DNA from 3 places in the Paenibacillus sp. FSL H3-0469 genome. Region 2 is predicted to be linked to each of the others. Evidence: riboswitches for the same ligand, from Rfam matches in the RefSeq annotation. Region 2 holds a riboswitch; each other region holds the start of a gene.

Region 1 (3,282 bases), 3.3 Mb from region 2:
TGGCCTCCTCCTCCAATGAACTGGCTCTAGGTGCTAACGAAATCTCGGTGGATATCGCTGATATGACCGAATCGATCAAGGATATCGAAATCAAGGTCTCCAATTATACGAATTCCACCAAGGAAATGAATAGAAGGTCTGTACATACGCTGGAATTGGTAGAACAGGGACGGCAATCGGTGGATACCCAAGCCGAAGGCATGCGCAAGAACATCCAGGCTACCCAGAAGGTGGCGGATACGATTGAAGCCCTATCGCAGAACGCACGCGGCATTACGATGATAACCAAGACGATTACCGAAATTGCCGAACAGACTAATCTGCTGTCGCTCAATGCCTCTATTGAAGCTGCCCGCGCAGGCGAGCATGGCCGGGGATTCGCAGTTGTTGCCCAGGAGGTCCGTAAGCTGGCCGAGGAATCCACCGCTTCCACCAAAGAGGTGTTCGGACTGGTCCGCAGCATTGAAGCGGATATCAAGCAGGCCATCGATAATATCGCCATTAACGAAGAGGTAGTTCAGGTACAGAATGAGATGATAACAGAAACGGCTAACATCTTTGCTCAAATTGTGCATAGTGTCCAATACATAACCGAGCAGATCGCTTCCTTCTCCGCAGAGAGTGACCTTATGCTGGAGAGCGCACTCAAGATCTCCGGGGCAATCGAGAATATCTCAGCCATTACCCAGGAGACCGCCGCAGGGACCGAAGAGGTATCCGCAGCGATGAACGAACAGATTCACGCGCTGCAATCCGTGGCTGAGGAGACAGAGAAGATGACCTCCGCAGTCTTCAACCTGCAAAAAACAATTCATATTTTCAAATTCTAGCTCCGGCACAATGAGACACGCGCCTGCGGAAATACTGCGGGTGGTGTCTCTTTTTCTATGCAAAAATCAGATTGTTATGTAATATTCACAAATTGTTGAAATTGTGCATAAGGGTAAAAAATGTGTTTTGCACTTCTTTACTATAGTCGTTCTATTGTCATAGCTTGTCTATAAGTCAACAGCTCACATATCCGTTACTTAAGTCCTATCATTTAATTTTGCAATGCTGTATATCTAGCGAATTCTTAACATTTTGCAGTACCTCAGGATTGTAATGAGTCTTTATGCTTACTCTCCATAATAAGGGCCCGAAATTTTCATTTGCATTTTAAGACTTTAGTCTTCCAGGGACAACCATTTTCAAAAGTTTGAAATTCCAAATATTTAGCCATTTCAACTCCTGAATATTCGCCAAATTCCGAGTTTCTTCTCACTGGGGTTATTGACAAAAGAGGAGCTAGGAATATATTGTAAAGGAAAATTCTCCAAAGATTGATTTATAACCGCATACCGGCAAAATTCACCGAAAGGGAATGACGCAAAGCCATGGATCTACAGTCTCATTTCTGAAGTGGGATCATGACAGCCAGGTTGCTGAAAAACTGTGAACGCCTTAGGTTTCGCGTTTGATTATGGTGATTCGTGCAACAGACCTGTGCTCCAATATTGAGTACAGGTTTTCTATTGCTGACTTATACAAATAACAACATGCGGGGTGGATGTTCTGAAGACAGTTGCAGATTATATGGCGGAAGCATTGCACAATCTGGGAGTCACTCATTCTTTTGGAATCATAGGCAAATCTATTTGCCCCATCGCTTTGAAAATGGTTGACTACGGCATAGAGTTCATCCCCGGCCGGCACGAATCCAGCTCCGGCTTCGCCGCTGGCGGTTATGCTCTGAAGACCGGCAGCCTCGGGGTAGCCTTCGGCACTTCCGGTCCGGGCGGAACGAATCTTCTCACCGCTGCAGCGCATGCCAAGGCCAATAATCTTCCCGTCCTCTTCATCACCGGCCATCAGTCCATCAAGGAGCTGGGCATTCCCCAATGCCAGGATTCCACTTCTTATCTGGCTGATTTGGCGGATATGTTCCGGCCGGCCACCCTCTTCAGCAAGCTTGTTGAACGCGGCGATCACTTCAGCACGATTTTCAACCATGCCCTATCCATCGCCCTCGGTGACCGGAAAGGTCCGGTCCATCTCTGCATTCCGTTTGATGTGCAGACAGAGCGGCTCGCGGAATGCCGGATTGTTCTGCCGGAGCGCGAGGGACTAGTCAGTTATCAGAACTATGACCGGGTCATCTCGGCGATTAATCAATCCGTCAGCCCTCTGATCATTGCCGGTAAAGGCGTCAACCGCTCCGGGGCCCATCAGGAACTGGTGCAGCTGGCCGAAACCTTCAACATTCCTGTAGTCACCTCTCCAGGCGGCAAAGGCGCCATAGCTTATGATCACCCGCTCTACCACGGTCCTGTCGGCGTCGGCGGCTCCCCGCACGGCGATGAATTGCTGAACAACAGCGACCTGTTCATTGTTCTGGGCTCCCGTCTCAGCGATATGACTATCTGTAACCTGAAGCCGGAGAATCATCCGCAGCAGCTGATCCAGTTCGATGTAGATCCAACCTTTGTCGGCAAAATACTCACCTCATCCACCATCGCTGTCGGCGGAGACTTAAGGGACAACCTGGCACTGTATCTTCAGAAGCTGGACCCCTCTGCGGTCACCAAGCATGAAATTAATATTTCCAATGATTACAATGACGAGCTGCCCGTGCTGGCGGGACTATCTCTGGCTTCGGTAATGAGCACGATGAGCGAACAAATCCCCTACAACAGCAGCGTGTTCGTAGATGACGGCAGCCATGGGTTCAATGCTGTGAAATGGTTCAATGTCCGCAGGCCCGGCAGCTTCATATTTGATGCCTACTTTGCCTGCATGGGCAATTCAATTGGCATGGCCATCGGCGCCAAGACTGCCTCTCCCGGAGAGACCGTCTTCTGTATAACCGGTGACGGCTGTTTTATGATGCTCGGTGCTGAAATAAACACGGCCGTTTGCAAGGATATTCCGGTGATTTTCATCGTGGTGAACAATATGCAGCTGGATATGGCGCTCAAGGGCATGGAGAAAACGACCGGCCGGATTGACGGTACGATCTTCGAGGTTCCGATGGATGCTGTGAAATTCGCCGAATCATTGGGAGCAGCCGGCTTCCGCTGTGAGACGCAGGAGGAGTTCGCCGCCGCAATCCGCGAGGCTATCGCGCTTAACAAGACCTCTGTCATTGAGCTGCTGACTGACCGTGATGAGATGCCTCCCACGGCTCACCGCACGCTGGATCTTACGTAAGGAAGCCGTATTCGCACACATTTTCTAACCTACTGTCAGGAGGTCAAAAGCATGAAGCAGAACATGAACAGCGGACTCGATCATTTCACTGAT
Region 2 (3,282 bases):
ACCGCTGTCGGCGTTGGTGTTGGCACTGCCGTTGGCGTTGGTGTCGGTACGGCTGTCGGCGTTGGTGTCGGCTCTGCCGTTGGCGTCGGTGTCGGTACTGCTGTCGGTGTCGGTGTTGGCACTGTTGTTGGCGTCGGTGTTGGCAACGCTGTTGGCGTCGGTGTTGGCACTGCCGTTGGCGTTGGTGTTGGCTCTGCCGTTGGCGTTGGTGTTGGCACCGCTGTCGGCGTTGGTGTTGGCACTGCCGTTGGCGTTGGTGTCGGTACGGCTGTTGGTGTTGGCGTCGGCTTCACGGTTGGTGTTGGCGTCGGCTTCACTGTTGGCGTTGGTGTTGGTTTCACAGTTGGCGTTGGTGTCGGCTTCACTGTTGGCGTTGGTGTTGGCTTCACTGTTGGTGTTGGCACCGCTGTCGGTGTTGGCGTCGGCTTTACCGTTGGTGTTGGCGTCGGCTTCACGGTTGGTGTTGGCGTCGGTTTCACTGTTGGTGTTGGCGTCGGCTTCACGGTTGGTGTTGGCGTCGGCTTCACTGTTGGCGTTGGCGTCGGCTTCACTGTTGGCGTCGGCTTCACGGTTGGCGTTGGTGTTGGTTTCACAGTTGGTGTTGGCGTCGGCTTCACTGTTGGCGTTGGTGTTGGTTTCACAGTTGGCGTTGGTGTCGGCTTCACTGTTGGTGTTGGTGTCGGCTTCACTGTCGGTGTTGGCGTCGGCTTCACTGTTGGTGTTGGCGTCGGCTTTACGGTTGGTGTTGGCGTCGGCTTCACAGTTGGCGTTGGCGTCGGCTTCACTGTTGGCGTTGGCTTTGGAGTTGGAGTGCACACAGGTGTAGGTGATGGTTTTATGGTCGGTGTCGGTGTTACTGTTGGAGTCGGTGTTACCGTCGGTGTTGGTTTCACTGTCGGTGTAGGCGTTACTGTCGGTGTTGGCGTTACTGTCGGTGTAGGTTTCACTGTCGGCGTTGGTGTAGCCGTTGGTGTCGGTGATGGACTAGGTGTCGGCGTTGCGGTCGGCGTCGGACTCGGCGGCGGCCCCTCTCCCTCGTACATTCCAAGGTGCATCTCAACCCCGCCGCTAAAAAATTTTGCAATCAGGGTCCCGTACAGCTCTGCTCCGGCATAATGAACATCCGCTTGGGGGGCGAGAATACTACCATAGAAAGAGGTATAAGCGATATTCACCTCAGAAGCCTCGTAAAAGTTGAACAACACTTGACTGGCTCTGCCGTTATTCATTGCAAAACTAGGCACATTGACTGTAGACCCGCTAATATTAATAATCAACGTAGCGTTCGGGGCAATGTTAAACTGGATATTATTTGTTTTTGCCAGAGTCGGGGCATCCAGATGAACAACATTGAAGGCATCCGGCGCATTTATGGTTAGTGTCCCATAGTTATTGGCTACCGATTTCGTATCGGCCAAGGCCCCATACTCTGTAGATCGGGAGATCAGCATCTGCTGCTCGGCGGCAAAATCAATCGGGCTGGCATTTTTCTTCCCGCCTTTGATGTTGACACCAGGCTCATTGGCGGTAAAGCTATCCCCAAATACCACATTTCCATAGATCTCTCCACTGCCTGAATGTACAAAATTCTTGCCGGCCACAAGTACATCCGTCGGCGCAGCATCCCTGTATGCTCTGGCTACCCCGTAACCTCCGGTGAGGGTAATGTTCCCTGCCGCTGCCAGGCGGCCTTCAATCTGATCATTGCCTTGCGTAAAATCCCCGAGAATAAAAGCATTAAAATTCCCTGCGATTCCTAAAACCGGTGTTGGAGTATACGGTACCCCTGAAGCTGCTCTAACATCTGTCCCCCACGTAAAGGCACTGGATAAGGTCAATAGGCCCGCCATTATGATGGCGGCTGTTTTACGTACTCTTTTTTTCAATAGTCCACACCTCCTAGTTACTATTCTATGAATCTGTCACGCGACTATAACAACAAAAAAGACCGCCACGAAGGGTTAGCTTCACGGCGGCCGGACGACCTTAGCCTCAACTTATAGAGACAGTAGATTCCTGACTTTGCGTCCCGTTCTTTCGATACGGTTTGCGTTTGTACATGATTTCGGTATGAAATTGTGATTTGCTTATGTAAATTCGTTGTTGAGTCTATGACATTTGTTACTTTTGTACTAATTTCAGTTTATCCGCTCGCCCACCCTATTGTCAATCCATTCCCAGTATATTTCTTGAAATTATTTTCGCGATGACTCCTCATTTAACCCTTGTACCATAAGGGTTTATGGGCGAGTCTCTTTTTAGCCGCCGACGAAAAAAGTCGAGAAATCAGAGAATTGGCTGCAGCCGTTTATCTCTCTTCTCTATAATTATATGAATTTATATTATTAAAATTTGATGCATTTGTCCTATTTTATTAGTCTCACCCCGTCTCGGCTTACTGTCCGCTCCTATTCAATGCAATTTTACCTATTTGCGGGCATGTCAGCTCTAAAAAAAGTGCCGCCCATAGGGACGACACCTGCTAATAGAATTCATATATTTTGAATAAAATGTCGCCTAGGCAGACCCGAATAGCTGAATCCAGCCAATCATCGATACCCATAGCGGAACACTTAGAATGATCCCGAATACCAAACCACGGCGGAGACTTCCTTCATGACTCATTGCCATTCTCCTTTGAGCTGATTTATTTTTCAATCTTTATTATTTCAATTTTAATATATAATAATTCGTTCTATTTTTTTGTGAAAAATATCACATTATTTAAGTTAATTTATAAAACCCATTGATTAATTTTTGAAAGGTGAGTTACAATGCGAATATACGTTCTCTTCAAGGAGTTGAGAGGGATGCACAGAGCAGAGAGCCAGGATAACCTGCTGGTCAAATCCTATATTTTGCTGCCGCTTATTCTATCCGCCTTCGAGCGCGATGCTTCTGCTATATCCTCAGAGCTGCGCACGCCTGCGCCTTATCTGGAGGTGATCCAGAGGGCCGTCCATGCCGCTTCTGCCGATCTGCGGGAGACCCGTGCCGGGATGCGCGCCCGTGGTCTGAAGGTCTATGAACAGCAGCGGCTGGAGGCGGGCGTTGAAGCCAGATTCGTCTGCAGGGGTTATCACGAGCGGATGCTGCTGCTGGATGATGTGATTGCCGCCCAGGCCACTCTGCATATGCGCAGATATCTGGGTATGGAGAAGACGGAGCAGGGCCCGAAGCAGAGCTAACAAAGAAGCCTGCCGCAAGCGGCAGACTTCTGCATGAAATGATCACCCGGATGCGGTTACATTAACAACGTCCAATACCCTAACGTGCCGCATA
Region 3 (3,282 bases), 110 kb from region 2:
TCCTTCAATACTCCGGTAGCGCTGACGAATCTGAAGCCGGGAGACTACACCGTCCGCACCTTTACCTTGTCCAATGACGGCACACTGGATATCAAATTCCTCAAGCTCGCTACCACATACACCGTAACCGATGCCAAGGGCGACAATGCGGGCCAGGATCTCGGAGACCACTTCAAGGTCAAGCTCCTGGATAATTCGTACACCGGCGGTTCACTAAGCGGTCATGTGCTGTCCGAGATCTCCCTGAAGGATCTGAAGAACACCCCAAGCTACGATCTCGTAGCAGCAGGTATCCTGCCGGGAGGGATTGCCGCAGCCGGTTCCAAGACCTTTAAGATCGCCTTCGAGTTCGTGGACAATACGCTCGATCAGAACATTTTTCAGGGTGACGGCTTAGCTCTGAACTGGACCTTCGATGCTCTTCAAGGAGTGGGAGAAGCCAAGTAGATCAGGAATCCATCAAGACAGCACATCCTTCCCCAACCGGGCCGGGTGTGCTATTTTCTTTTCTACAGGCTGCCGGCTCAATGATTTTGTCCGATTTGCGGTTTTTTGTTATACTGACAAGTGAAAACGGCTTTGCCGTCCCTCCTATGAACGGGCGGTGCCGTTTCCGCGAGAGAGATAGGGATACGGTATAGCGCGAAGCATATCACTTCTTATCTTTTACCAAAAAAGTACGGAGGGCGTTGTAATCGTGTCAGATACTATGGGAAGCCGCATCCACAAACTCCGGCTGGAGAAGGGCTATTCGCTATCCGAGCTTGCGGATAAGGCTGATGTGGCGAAATCATACCTCAGTAATGTGGAACGGAATATTCAATCCAACCCCTCCATTCAATTCATCGAAAAAATCGCTGACGCGCTTCAGGTATCCATTCATGCACTGCTGTATGGCGGATTGGCAGAGACGGAAGAACAGGCCCTGGACGGGGAATGGTTCCGGCTGGTTCAGGAGGCTATGGCCTCCGGTATAAGCAAACGTGAATTCAAGGAATTCCTCGATTACCAGAAATGGCGCATGGAACAAAAGGACAACTAAACACAGCATTGTATGTCACAGGGAAGACTCCGCACGGCAGGGAGGCCGCCTTCGGCGAAGGCATGCTTTCAAGCGGCATACAGAAAAGGCACAGCGTACCGGACGCTGTGCCTTTTCTGTATGTATCCGAACAATGATGACCGCCTTACATCGCCTGGAGCGCCTTCTCACTTAGAAACCGGCGGATCTCCTCCGCCGCGATCCCCGCCTGCTTGGCAGACATCAGCAAGTGCACCCATTCTAAATCCAGATCTACTGCCTGCAGCTCGTCATTCCCCTGGTTGGACATATCCAAGAAATCTCCTCCTAGAATTTTCGCGTCCCCAGGCAGTCCGGCCATCATAGTAGTATTGCTACTTTGTAGTATCTCTACTTTAGATCCGAGACTTTGTGCCCCTGTCTTTCGGCAGGTTTACCTTTAACTGGACCCTCTCCATCATGAAAGGATCTGGCAAGAATCGATGAAACCGTTCTCCGCAATAACATTATACAAGATCATGCGCGATTAGTGTGTCGTTTTCTGGAATTTTTTTATGATAAAATGTGAGGAAACTTAGCTGAAATTGCCAGCGTCTTGTATAAATATTTCCAGTCCCAAGTTCAAACCCTAGCTAATAGTTTAAATATACTAAAGGGAACTCTAACTGCTCCGCCTTACCGCTGCGCGCAACCTCGTATAGAGACAATTACCCATTTGTATAGATGACGGACTGTGATAGGAATTTATAGTTAGATAGCACTTAAGAATTAACAAAAGCAAAAGAAGCGGAGGGGAATTTTGCTTATTTATGATAGTTCCGTATGAATACTGTAATGAATCATGCCAAATTGCGAACGGATTGACCGAAAGTATGAATTGATTACCCCGCCGGAAAGTAGCACAATAAGGTGAGAATGAAACCGCAAACATTTGCAGCTCCGCCAAGTGGCACACTGGATGCCTCGCGTGGAGTTTATCCGTTAGGAGGACCTATTCATGGCAGTCAAAGAGCCCTATAACGACACAGTATGGAGCAAATATTACGGCCCCAACCTGGGCTACATCCAAGAAAGATATGAGCAATTTGTCAAGGACCCCTCTTCTGTTGAACAACATTACCGTGATCTCTTCACCGTATCCGGCCCCCCTCCGCTGGCACCCGATGCCGAGAGGGCTCCGAGCCCTGCCGTATCAGCAGATGCGCAGTGGCTCAAGAAGGCTGTTAAGGCCTCGAAGCTGATCGCCAATATTCGGATATACGGCCATATGGCCGCAGACATTGACCCGCTGGAGCGCAGCACGAACCCGATGGCCAAATGGCTGGAGCTGGAGACCTACGAGCTTACCCGCGAGGATCTTAATGCTCTGCCTGCTTCGCTGATCTGGGATAATGCCCCTGCGGATGTGCATACCGCGATGGATGCCGTCCACAGAATGCGCCAGGCCTATACCCAGACCATTGCCTACGAATTCGGGCATGTACATGATGAACGCGAGCTGCGCTGGCTCAACAGCCAGGCGGAATCGATGACCTCCCCTGCCCCGCTGAATAATACAGAGCGCAAAGAGCTGCTGAAGCGGCTGGTTCAGGTGGAGCACTTCGAGACCTTCCTGCACAAGACCTTCGTCGGCCAAAAGCGCTTCAGCCTGGAGGGCAATGATGCCCTCGTGCCGATGCTGGATGAGATTGTGCGGGCCGCCGCGCATGACGGCGCAGAGCATATCCTGATGGGCATGGCCCACCGCGGAAGACTTAATGTGCTGGCTCATATTCTGGGCAAGCCTTATGATATTATTTTCTCGGAATTCCATCACTCGCCGAACAAGGAGCTGTTCCCTTCGGAAGGCTCCATGGGCGTGACCTACGGCTGGAGCGGTGATGTGAAGTACCATCTCGGGGCTGACCGTGCCGTCCGCGAAGGCGAGACCGTTCGCACCCGGATCACGCTGGCCAATAACCCGAGCCATCTTGAATTCGTCAATCCTGTCGTCGAGGGCTTCACCCGCGCCGCACAGGAAGAGCGCAACGCTCCGGGACTGCCTAAGCTGAACACAAGCAAGGCTATGGCTGTGCTGATGCACGGCGATGCCGCCTTCCCTGGAGAGGGCATTGTCGCAGAGACGCTTAATATCGGCAAATTGCAGGGTTATCAGAATGGCGGTACTGTGCATATTATCGTCAATAACCGGATCGGCTTCACCACAGAGAGCGAGGATTCCCGCTCCACCCATTATGCCAGCGACCTGGCCAAAGGGTATG

What was found. A riboswitch is a leader RNA that binds a small molecule or an ion and turns the genes downstream of it on or off. The one in region 2 is predicted to bind cyclic di-GMP.
Region 1: linked by a shared signal. The riboswitch ahead of NSS83_RS07750 (thiamine pyrophosphate-binding protein) and the one ahead of NSS83_RS22275 (choice-of-anchor A family protein) in region 2 are both predicted to bind cyclic di-GMP.
Region 3: linked by a shared signal. The riboswitch ahead of NSS83_RS21815 (anti-repressor SinI family protein) and the one ahead of NSS83_RS22275 (choice-of-anchor A family protein) in region 2 are both predicted to bind cyclic di-GMP.

Annotation. Positions count from the first base shown of each region.
Region 1 is NZ_CP150302.1:1,744,140-1,747,421, forward strand. It holds gene NSS83_RS07745 (methyl-accepting chemotaxis protein) at 1-830, shown strand, start outside; cyclic di-GMP riboswitch class I at 1,333-1,429, shown strand; gene NSS83_RS07750 (thiamine pyrophosphate-binding protein) at 1,546-3,189, shown strand; gene NSS83_RS07755 (carboxymuconolactone decarboxylase family protein) at 3,241-3,282, shown strand, end outside.
Region 2 is NZ_CP150302.1:5,051,177-5,054,458, reverse strand. It holds gene NSS83_RS22275 (choice-of-anchor A family protein) at 1-1,886, opposite strand, end outside; cyclic di-GMP riboswitch class I at 1,969-2,062, opposite strand; gene NSS83_RS22270 (hypothetical protein) at 2,811-3,188, shown strand.
Region 3 is NZ_CP150302.1:4,944,392-4,947,673, reverse strand. It holds gene NSS83_RS21825 (TasA family protein) at 1-447, shown strand, start outside; gene NSS83_RS21820 (helix-turn-helix domain-containing protein) at 710-1,042, shown strand; gene NSS83_RS21815 (anti-repressor SinI family protein) at 1,188-1,331, opposite strand; cyclic di-GMP riboswitch class I at 1,366-1,469, opposite strand; gene NSS83_RS21810 (2-oxoglutarate dehydrogenase E1 component) at 2,019-3,282, shown strand, end outside.